Solitalea canadensis DSM 3403: one gene and its partner. Each later gene encodes a partner of the first gene's protein in a complex. Links are inferred from orthologs where the notes say so. Each region holds a gene or a part of one and is shown in the gene's direction. Other genes may lie near its edges.

Region 1 (6,220 bases):
CATCGCCAGGGTCGGAGTTTGAACCCTTCCGATCGATAAAACTACTTTTCCTTGGCCAAACTTCTTAGTGAACAAACGAGTAGCATTCATGCCCAACAGCCAATCGCCAATTGCCCTTGCACTCCCTGCGGCATATAAATTATTGAATTGTTCAGCGTTCTTAAGCTTTTGAAACCCTTCTCTAATCGCTTCTTCGGTTAATGATGAAATCCATAATCGTTTAACCGGAGCTACGCATTTTGCTTTCAAAAGTACCCAGCGCTGAATAAGTTCTCCTTCTTGTCCAGCATCACCGCAGTTAATCACTTCTTCACATTGCGAAATAAGATGCTCAATTACCTTAAATTGCTTTTGAACACCACCATTATCAATCAGCTTTATCCCGAAATTTTTAGGAATCATGGGCAGATCTTCCAATCGCCAGGCTTTCCAACGCTCAGTATAATCGTGAGGTTCTTTTAAGGTACAGAAGTGTCCAAAAGTCCAGGTTACCTGGTATCCATTGCCTTCATAGTAGCCATCTTTGCGCTGCTTAGCACCAATAACTTCTGCAATATCTTTAGCTACACTTGGTTTTTCGGCAATGCAAACTTTCATCTTACTGGATAACGCGTTTTTTTAATTAAGGGCAACAAAAATCGATATTTTTTTAATGTTTAATTAAATAAACAACAATACTCGGCAATAAACAACTAATTACCAGATTTATATGTTTACGACTAAACCTGAATTTAACGTCCATGCGGTTTTCGGTAATTGCTCACTAGTAACCGCTCAATCCTCTGTAAATTGCACATCAATGCATTTAGCTAAAATTCACTTAAACTTTTATTCTTAAAAAACAATACTCCTATCCCAGAACAACACACAATTAACTATAAATAAGCCAATTATAATAATTTCAGATTTTTTTTTGCTGCATAAAGAGATATTCTATTTTTGCGAAAGATGGAGCACATTCAACAACATATTGAAGCACTGATATTTGCCTCTGAACAAAGTATCACTTCTGCGGAAATTGTAGCCTGCTTAAGTTCTGTAGCCGGAACTGACATTGCAGAGAAAGCCGTAGATGAGGCTATTGAAACGATCAGCCAGAAATATGAAGGTGAAGAGCATTTCTTTGAATTAATTGCCCTTAGCGGTGGTTATCAATTTATGACAAAGAAAAGGTTTGCTCCCACTGTTAGTTCATTGATTCAACACCGTAACAAAAAGAAACTTTCTGCTGCTGCGATGGAAACATTGGCGATCATTGCTTATAAACAGCCCATTACTAAAACAGAGATTGAACAAATCAGAGGGGTAAACTGTGATTACAGTGTACAAAAGCTGTTAGAAAAAGAATTAATAACGATTGAAGGAAAAAGTGATGCTCCCGGAAGACCGCTACTGTACGCAACCAGTAAGCTCTTTATGGACTATTTTAGTCTGAATTCTTTAAATGACTTACCACAACTTAAAGACATTCAGACCACTAATGAGAATGAAATTGGAGAGCAAACAGAAAATTAATTTCAAGCTTTCTTTTTTGATTTTAAAAACTTTTTAATTTTGCATAACCAGATTATTTTAAAATAAGTATTCAAAATAATCGAAAAAACTTAGCAAATTCGATCTAAGAATCTATAAGTAGAAAATTTAAATTTGAAGAGGTAAATGAAAACGCCAAAAAAACCAATTAAAAAAACCAGTGGCAAAAGTGCTTCAGAAGATGCGAAGAAAGGCATGAAGCCTCTTAACCCAAAAGATGCGAAAAACGCAAAAAGCCGTTTTGTAGATGACGATGACGACGATGATCTGGGTCTGCCTATGGATGACTTCGGTTCATTTGATGATGTAGAAGATTTTGATGATGACGATAGATTTTAATCTTACTCTATAAAACAAGAAAACCTGCTTTGTATAAAGCAGGTTTTTTTATGTATTTTTCTTACTAAACCGATAATTCAATCCAAACCGGAGCATGATCGCTCGTTTTTTCCCAACCTCTTACATGTCGGTCTACTCCTGCCTTAATTAGTTTACTTTGTAACTGAGGACTTAAAAGAAAATGATCTATACGCAAACCTGCGTCGCGTCCATAAGCATTCCTAAAGTAATCCCAAAATGTATAGATCGTTTCCTCCGGATATAATTTTCGTATTGCATCCGTCCACCCCTGAGCCATTATTTGATGAAATGCATCTCTTGTTTCCGGACGAAACAATGCATCGTCCACCCAACGCTCTGGTTTATAAACATCGTTTTCTGTCGGGATAACATTATAATCACCCGCTAAAATAACCGGTAAATCTTGTTTCAACAGATCTGACGAATGTAAGGCAAAACGCTTCAACCAATTTAGTTTGTAATCAAACTTTGGTCCGGGAGCAGGATTACCATTGGGTAAATACAAGCACCCTATCCTAACATTGTGAACATTGGCTTCAATATAGCGGCTATGTTCATCTTCCGGGTCTCCGGGTAACACTCTGCATATCTCTGTTATTTCTGCATTCCTGGCCAGAATAGCTACTCCATTCCAACTTTTTTGACCATGCCAGATAACATTATAACCGGCATTTAAAATGGCTGTTTCCGGAAAATTTTCTTGTGGAGCCTTTAATTCTTGTAAACACACGACATCGGGCTGAGTTTCCTCCAACCACCGAAGTAATACCGGAAGTCGGCCATTTACACCATTGACATTATAGGTTGCTATTTTAATTGATGACTTATTGTTTAGCATGATTGCAGAAGATTTACAGAAAAGATACCATTTTAATTGAAATAGAAAAAGGTTGACAGTTATCCTATCAACCTTTCCAATCTTATTAACTGTTCAGATTAATTCCAAACCATATCACAACCAACCGGAGCCACTTCTGGATAATCTACATCAATGCCATCTAAAGCAGCTTCTATTGCGTCTTCAAGATATACACGAGTAACCATATTTTCATTCTCCCAGCTGTCGTCAATTGCACCTTTATAGACCAATTCACGTTTTGAGTTGAATAAAAATGCTTCTGGAACTTTGTTTGCTCCAAACGACTTAGCCATTTGTTGATCTTCGTCCATCAAATACAGATGCTCCAATTTTAGATCATCATACATTTTCTTCATTTCCTCAAGTGATTCTGATTCACTGTTTTTGGCCATTGAATTAATACGTACAATCCCTAAATTATCCTCTTCGTATCTCTTTAACAGATTTTTAATGCGATTACGGTAAGCTACCGCAACCGGACAAGAATTATTGGTAAATATTACCAGTAATGCGTAACGATCGGCATATGCATATTGGTTATACATTTCGCCGTCTATTCCTTTAAGGTTAAAAGCAGGAAGTTTATCACCTATGTTCATAAGATTATTGAATGGTTATTTTTGACAAATCTCTGTTTTTTTCACTTAGCCACAAGTCAAATTTTATATTTTTGGCAACACAAAAATTAACTATGCAAATTACAGAGGTAAAAGACACTAAAACAAGAAAAGAATTTTTAGCTGTTGCTCCTATTATCTATAAAAACGATCCTGTTTGGGTACAGCCATTAGACAATGATATTGAAAGCATTTTTGATCCAAAATTCAATAATTTTCATTCTTTTGGTGAAGCCACACGCTGGGTATTAAAAAACGACCAAGGCGAACTTATTGGTCGCGTTGCTGCTTTTATCAACAAAAAAAAGGCATACCACTATGAGCAACCAACCGGAGGCATGGGATTTTTTGAATGTATTGATGATGAAAAGGCTGCTTTTCTATTGTTCGATACCTGCAAAAAATGGTTATTTGAACGTGGAATGAAGGCCATGGATGGGCCTATTAATTTTGGTGAAAACGATGCATATTGGGGTTTATTGATCGAAGGGTTTATTCACCCGTCATTTGGAATGCAATACAACCCTCCATATTATCAAAAATTCTTTGAAAACTATGGTTTTAGTCAGGCGTATCAGCAATTAACAAATATGCTGGCAGTAAAAAATGACCTGCCAAAACGTGTTGAAAAAATTGCTGACTGGGTAATTAATAAACCTGGTTATTCATTTGAACATTTGTCGGTAGCAAAATTCGACAAATTCGCTGCTGATTTTGAAGAAATTTATAACGATGCTTGGTGTGACTTTGAAAACTTTGTTCCTATCACTAAAGAAATATTGTTAGACAGTTTTAGAAAAATGAAACCCATTATGGATGAACACCTGATATGGTTTGCATACATAAATGGAGAACCTGTTTCGTTTATCATTTGCCTTCCGGATGCCAACCAGATTATCAAATACTTGGGTGGTAAAATGAACTTATGGAGCAAATTAAAATTTGTTTATTATAAATGGCAAGGTAAAATGGATAGGATCCGTGTAGTTGTTATGGGTACTAAACAAGCTTATCAAAATCACGGTCTGGAATCTGCTTTATTCAGAAAACTTCAGCATTATGTAATGCCTCAGAATCATTACACGGCAGTTGAGCTTTCATGGGTTGGTGACTTTAACACCAAAATGCAGGCTGTTCATGCCGCTTTAGGGGCAACTAAAGGCAAAGTACATGCAACATACAGAATTATTTTTCCTGACTAACAGGCACTTAATTTAAATTTAAAAAAAGCTGAATATTTAGTTTGGATTAAAAAGTAAAGCCTGTATATTTGCAGTCCCAAAACAAACCGCTCCAAGCGCTTTAAAAGGGGAATGATTCCGTAGCTCAGCTGGTAGAGCAATACACTTTTAATGTATGGGTCCTGGGTTCGAATCCCAGCGGGATCACTAAAACTGAAGTTAAACAGTTCAAAAAAGTAACTAAGATTCCGTAGCTCAGCTGGTAGAGCAATACACTTTTAATGTATGGGTCCTGGGTTCGAATCCCAGCGGGATCACTAAAACTGAAGTTAAACAGTTCAAAAAAGTAACTAAGATTCCTTAGCTCAGTTTGTAGAGCATCCCGATTTATCGGGAGGGTCCTGGCGAAGAATAAGAATCATTGAAATACAAAAAATACTAGATTCCGTAGCTCAGCTGGTAGAGCAATACACTTTTAATGTATGGGTCCTGGGTTCGAATCCCAGCGGGATCACAATACAAGTGATCAAATTCACTAAAACCTCACTAAACGTATGATTAGTGAGGTTTTTATTTTTAAGTTAGCTCCCAAAAATACAGCTACTCGCAATGTTCAGGGGCGTAATTAGGGAGTCATTTTTGAACAGGTAAAAGACGCCCCTAATTTCAATTACCTCACTCCTAATACTTGTGTTAACTGCTAAACATCTTGATTTCAACAAGGGTCAATCTTAAATTAATTAAGGTTTAACCAGTAAAATTGATCTGTGATGAAGCAGCTATTTAATCAAATCTTACTGTTAAAGAAATCCAAGAACAAACAGAATTCGCTGGCTACTGTTTACCTGTTGACGGTAAGCGTACCGAGATTTCCACAGGAAGGCAGTGTGAGATTCAGAAATGGTCACCCAAATCTGGACGACTTTCCGACAAGACCGAAGAAGTTACCAAACATAAAAAACCCTGATCAGTTCGAAACTGAACAGGGCAATACTAACATAAACTATAACTTACTTAACTACAGTAGCTTTGTCAACCAAATAAACGATATAAGTACGGTGAGCTTTTGTCTGCTCATCAGGTGAAGCAGCGGTGGCCATACTTGTTTTAATTTTTTTCAATGTATTGAAAGCAGCAGCTCTTGATGCATTATCAAACCCTGCAGGATTATTTACCACATTGGTTAATCCTTTAACATATTCTGTTTGCAGATTTTGTCTGTATAAATTCACCGAGCTATGTAAATCAGCATTGAAGATAGATTTGGTAAGATCGTTCATTACCTCTGCAACAGAATAAGAATTTCCATATAAACCAGAGTTGTTAATACGACTTAATGTGGTAGGATGAAGGAATTGTCCTAATAAAGCCTGATGTAAAAGAAGCGTAGTATTTTGAGGCTTATAATCTTCGGTATTACCAAAGAAATTAAAACCACGACGCTGCAATTGCATATACGAAAACAAATAACTATCCGTTGCAAAAGCATTCGGAGCAAAAACGTTAGCCGCAATCACTTCCATAGCTTTTTTCTGTTTCTCTTTAGGAACCACAGTAAATGGTTTTGCCTTCGCTTCTTGTCCATAGAAACTTCTATCTACATAAACACCTCCCACATAACGGCTTAACGAAGAAGCCATGATCATACGCTGATTCATCAGTAAACCATA
Region 2 (5,371 bases), 2.1 Mb from region 1 along the record:
AACAATTGTATGTCCAAATACATCTTGATATTTAGGAGGCTGAGGAGTTGCAGGTACAGATTTTTTTATTTCTCCAGTGATTTTATCAAACAATCCAGGAGCATGCCACTTGGTTTGGTCCTGCTCTGCTAAAGCATAGCCTTTTCCTTTTACCGTTACACAATGTAGTAATTTTGGCCCTGGAATATGTTTCAAATCCTCCATTACTCTTGCCATGTGCTCGACATTGTGCCCATCAATGGGGCCAAAATAACGGAACTGTAATGCTTCAAAGAAATTACTTTTTTTCAGAATGCTTCCTTTGATAGCCTTTTCTACTTTCTTAACTATATCACGAGCATTAGGCCCGAATTTGCTAATTGGACCTAATATCTTCCAAACATCCTTTTTGAATTGATTATACGATTGTGAGGTTGTGATATCGGTAAGGTATTCTTTTAATGCACCAACATTCGGGTCAATTGACATGCAATTGTCGTTAAGAACCACTAATAAATTAGAGTTCTCTACGCCAGCATGATTGAGTGCCTCAAAGGCCAGTCCTGCAGTCATTGCTCCATCGCCAATAACGGCGATGTGTTGACGGTCGGTTTCTCCTTTGTATTGAGATGCTACGGCCATCCCTAGGGCAGCTGAAATCGAGGTGGATGAATGACCTACCCCAAAGGTATCGTATTCACTTTCTGATCGTTTAGGGAAACCACTAATGCCTCCGTATATACGATTAGTATGGAACACGTCTCGCCGACCTGTTAATATTTTATGTCCGTATGCCTGGTGACCAACATCAAAAATGAGTTGATCATATGGAGTATTGAATACATAATGTAAAGCGACAGTTAGCTCTACTACACCAAGGCTTGCACCAAAGTGGCCACCGTTTACAGATACGATGTCAATAATATATTGTCTTAACTCTTTACAAACTTCTTCTAACTGATTCTCCTTCAATTTTCTCAAATCCGAAGGATAGTTGATATTTCTCAACAATGGTCCCGCTTCAACCTGCATTGTTTGGATTTTTGTTATAACTCCGTTTAAGCCAGCAAATATATAACTTAAACATAATATAATTACTTTGGTTTCAGAGAATAGAACGATTATAAGTTGGACTGATAATGAGAGTTTTGTCCTTTTTTAGCTTGAAATTATAATCTAGCATCTACAATATTTCTGTCCAGAATCCCCTTCGTGTCAAAAATTACTGTTGATCCGTTTGCAGTTATACGTGAAAAATCTATTTCTAAAAACTCATTATGTGCAACAGCCAAAATGATGGCATCATAAACCTTGCTATACAGATTCTGGGATAAATCAATCCCATATTCTTTTTTAACAATGCTCTTATCTGCCCAGGGATCATAGATGTCAACTAATAATCCAAATTGGGTTAATTCCTCATAAATATCTATAACCCGGGAATTACGAACGTCTGGGCAATTCTCTTTAAAAGTAACACCTAATATTAAAGCTTTAGCTCCATCCACCCGATGTTTTTTCTGTATTAATAATTTCACCACTTTGTTGGCGATGAACATTCCCATGTTATCATTGATTCGGCGACCGGATAGAATTACCTGGGGATAATATCCTAAACTCTGGGCTTTATGTGTAAGATAATAAGGGTCAACTCCTATACAATGTCCTCCGACCAAGCCTGGTCTAAATTTGAGAAAATTCCACTTAGTGCCAGCAGCTTCAAGTACATCATTGGTGTCAATGCCCATTCTGTCGAAAATAAGAGCCAGCTCATTTACGAACGATATATTAACATCACGTTGGGCGTTTTCTATGGCTTTTGACGCCTCCGCTACTTTTAATGACGGTGCCAGGAATGTCCCCGCTTCAATAATGGAATCGTATAGGTCTTTTATTATTTTGGCAATTTCTGGAGTACTGCCGCTTACCACTTTTCTGATAGATTTTAACGTATTTGTTTTATCACCCGGATTTATTCGTTCTGGTGAATAGCCACAGAAAAAGTCTTTATTGAATGTTAAACCACTGTATTTCTCCAGTACTGGAACACAATCCTCTTCTGTGCAACCGGGATAAACAGTGGATTCATAAATAACAATATCTCCCTTTTTAATTAATGTCCCTAACATTTCAGAGGCCTTTAGCAATGGACGTAAATCAGGATTCTTGAATTCGTCTACCGGAGTTGGAACCGTTACAATATAAACAGTGCAATCTTTTAAGTCATTTAAATTACTTGTGAAGGAGAGTTTTTCTATTGAATTGATATCCACATATTGAGTTTCAAGGGTTTTATCGAAACCTTTGGATAACTCATCTATACGTAGCTGATCAATATCAAAACCTACAGTAGTAAATTTCTTTCCAAACTCTACCGCCAATGGTAGACCCACATATCCTAAACCAACAATTGCTATTTTTATATTTTCAGTAGAAAGTGTATCCATTCTGTTTTGTTCAATATATTCTAAATGAACGGAAGTTCTAAAACAAAGAGTTCTATTGATTGCAAAAATACGCTATTACTTTAAATAATAGCTGAATTCCATCAGCCCACCAATATCCAATCTATTGTTATTTTATTGTTTCGGTGTTGTCTTTTTCCCCATTGGTTGAAAATTAGCTCATTGATAATTACATCGGAAGTGTATTTTTGCGGCAAAAGATTACTGTCCGTTGAGTTTCGAGATAAAGTTAGCACAATTTGAAGGTCCTTTTGACCTGCTTCTGTTTTTTATTGAACGGGATGAGTTAGATATTCACGATATTCCTATTGCTCATATAACTCGCGATTTTCTCGATTATATTCATCAAATGCAGGCGATGAATATCGAGCTTGCAAGCGAATTTATTCTTGTTGCGGCAACATTAATGCGAATTAAGGCTAAAATGTTGATTCCTAGGCCAGAATTGGATGAAGAAGGTAACGAAATCGACCCTCGCTTAGATTTGGTCCAAAAGCTTCTTGAATATAAAAAGTACAAAGCTGTAATGACTGACTTTCAGCATTTGGAAGATGAACGATTGAAACAAGAAAAAAGAGGGAATATTGCTCGTGAGTTAGAAGAAATTGCAAGTCAGGCGGCTCCCGGCGAAGAATTGCAAACACTTGATCTCTATCGATTATTAACCGTTTATGAACGAGTATTGGCTCGATTTGCGGCAGGTAAACAGCAAATAGTTCATACTGTTGTTCAATATCCTTATTCAATTGAAGAGCAGAAAGTAGCAATTATGAAGCTTTTCGATAAAGAAAAAAGGGTGAGTTTTGAAGATGTTTTATCCATAAGTCAGGATAAAGTTCAGTTGGTTTATAACTTCTTGGCTGTTTTGGAGTTATTGCAACAGCAAATCCTTGATATTAATATCGGCCTTGGATTTAATAATTTTTGGGTTTCTCCTAAAGAACAAGTTGAAGAATCCGTTGAAGAAATGGAAAAATAGACTTGAAATAGCAAACAATGCGGCAAGATCTCAAAGCTCTATTCTTACTTTAACGTATTAATCTTTATTCAGAATTAAATGTCAAAAACCTGACGTCTTAGTGACTTTGCGCGAAACTTCATTTAAAATCCTCAAAAAGAGTTAGTAACTTCGCGGCACCTAACCCGAGGAAGGTGTCAAGTGTTTACAAGCCTTGTAAATGTTTGATTTTCATCTTAACACAAAAACAAATTATTCTCACATGAACAGAGATACCGTTCTATTTGATCTTATTGCTAAAGAAGCAGACCGCCAGGAAGAAGGCATCGAGTTAATCGCATCAGAAAACTTTACCAGCAAGCAGGTAATGGAAGCACAAGGTTCTTGTTTAACCAACAAGTATGCTGAAGGTTTACCTAACAAACGCTATTATGGCGGCTGTCAAATTGTTGACCAAGTTGAGCAATTAGCAATTGACCGTGCTAAAGAATTGTTTGGCGCTACCTGGGTTAACGTACAACCTCACTCAGGAGCTTCTGCAAATGCTGCTGTATTTTTGGCATTATTACAGGCTGGGGATAAGATTTTAGGGTTTGATCTTTCACATGGAGGTCACTTAACTCACGGTTCTCCTGTTAACTTCTCAGGTCGTTTATATCAACCTCATTTCTACGGAGTAGAAAAAGAAACTGGTTTGATCGACTATAAGCAAATGGAGGAAGTTGCTATGCGTGAGAAACCAAAATTAATAATTTGTGGTGCATCTGCTTACTCGCGTGATTGGGATTATGAACGCATTCGTTCAATTGCTGATCAGATTGGCGCTTTGATTCTTGCAGATATTTCACACCCTGCAGGTTTAATCGCGAAAGGATTGCTGAATGATCCATTAAAACATTGTCATGTAGTTTCAACTACTACGCATAAGACTTTACGTGGTCCTCGTGGTGGTATGATTATGATGGGCCAGGATTTTGAAAATCCTTGGGGGCTAAAAACACCTAAAGGTGAATTAAAAACAGTTTCGTCGTTATTAGATGCTGCTGTGTTCCCTGGTACTCAAGGCGGACCATTAGAGCATGTTATTGCTGGTAAAGCTGTGGCATTTGGTGAAGCATTAACCGATGAATATTTACAATATATTACCCAGGTTAAAAAGAATGCTGCTCGTATGGCTCAATCTTTTGTTGATCGTGGTTACCAAATTATTTCAGGTGGAACCGATAATCACTTAATGCTTATCGATCTTCGTAATAAAAATGTAACCGGTAAAGCTGCTGAAAATGCTTTAGTGTTGGCAGATATTACTACTAACAAAAATATGGTTCCATTTGATGACAAATCACCGTTTGTTACATCTGGATTCCGTGTAGGTACAGCTGCTGTTACAACTCGTGGAATGAAAGAAGAACACATGGATACAATTGTTGAATTAATTGACCGTGTGTTAATGAATATTGATAACGAAGGAGAAATTAAAGCAGTAAAGAAAAAGATTAATACCTGGATGCACGATTTCCCTCTTTATAAATAGTAAATAACTGATTAGGATATTCTGAGAGGCGGTGATGAAAATCATCGCCTTTTTTTGTTTACGATTTTTGGGTGATTATGAGTGGGGTAGGTACAAAAAAAGAAAGCAAGAATAACATTAAGTTAATCTCGCCTTCTATCTAAATTTACGCTCTCTAAGTACTTTTACGCAATCGATTGAGAAAGGTTTCAAAAAAGATAAAATTTTTTAGAAATATATTTTGGTGATATTTTATTGGTCTTGAAAAGCGGATTTAAGTAGAATAATAGGGAGTAGGAGCGAAGCCTGTAAATTATGGTATGTAAGTATGAAGAGGAAAAAGATCAGTGAAGACCTACATTAATAAAATATGGAACTAAAAAATTTAGGCGTCGTGCAGTTAAAATGAGAGTCGGTTTTGCTACCACTCGAAGCAATCTTTTTAAAGATGTATAG

What was found. The genes of interacting proteins can lie anywhere in the genome.
Region 2: scpB (region 1) and SOLCA_RS21230 share a complex: the UniProt entries of both Bacillus subtilis proteins name them as parts of the cohesin-like complex. The link is inferred for Solitalea canadensis DSM 3403 from one-to-one orthologs.

The regions. Positions count from the first base shown.
Region 1 is NC_017770.1:2,954,916-2,961,135, forward strand. Bases 1-2,731 are described here. They hold scpB (SMC-Scp complex subunit ScpB), read left to right. Parts: upstream 1-948; coding sequence 949-1,515; downstream 1,516-2,731. Other genes in these bases: SOLCA_RS12120 (type IA DNA topoisomerase), read right to left, coding at 1-597; SOLCA_RS12130 (hypothetical protein), read left to right, coding at 1,660-1,872; xth (exodeoxyribonuclease III), read right to left, coding at 1,937-2,731. Also shown: SOLCA_RS12140 (redoxin domain-containing protein), read right to left, coding at 2,830-3,351; SOLCA_RS12145 (GNAT family N-acetyltransferase), read left to right, coding at 3,444-4,571; SOLCA_RS12165 (zinc-dependent metalloprotease), read right to left, coding at 5,561-6,220. UniProt on the Bacillus subtilis protein: Participates in chromosomal partition during cell division. May act via the formation of a condensin-like complex containing Smc and ScpA that pull DNA away from mid-cell into both cell halves.
Region 2 is NC_017770.1:5,019,961-5,025,331, forward strand. What follows is about bases 1,643-4,539. They hold SOLCA_RS21230 (segregation and condensation protein A), read left to right. Parts: upstream 1,643-2,655; coding sequence 2,656-3,423; downstream 3,424-4,539. Other genes in these bases: SOLCA_RS21225 (nucleotide sugar dehydrogenase), read right to left, coding at 1,643-2,426; SOLCA_RS21235 (serine hydroxymethyltransferase), read left to right, coding at 3,665-4,539. Also shown: dxs (1-deoxy-D-xylulose-5-phosphate synthase), read right to left, coding at 1-1,011; more of SOLCA_RS21225, read right to left, coding at 1,149-1,642; more of SOLCA_RS21235, read left to right, coding at 4,540-4,936. UniProt on the Bacillus subtilis protein: Participates in chromosomal partition during cell division. May act via the formation of a condensin-like complex containing Smc and ScpB that pull DNA away from mid-cell into both cell halves.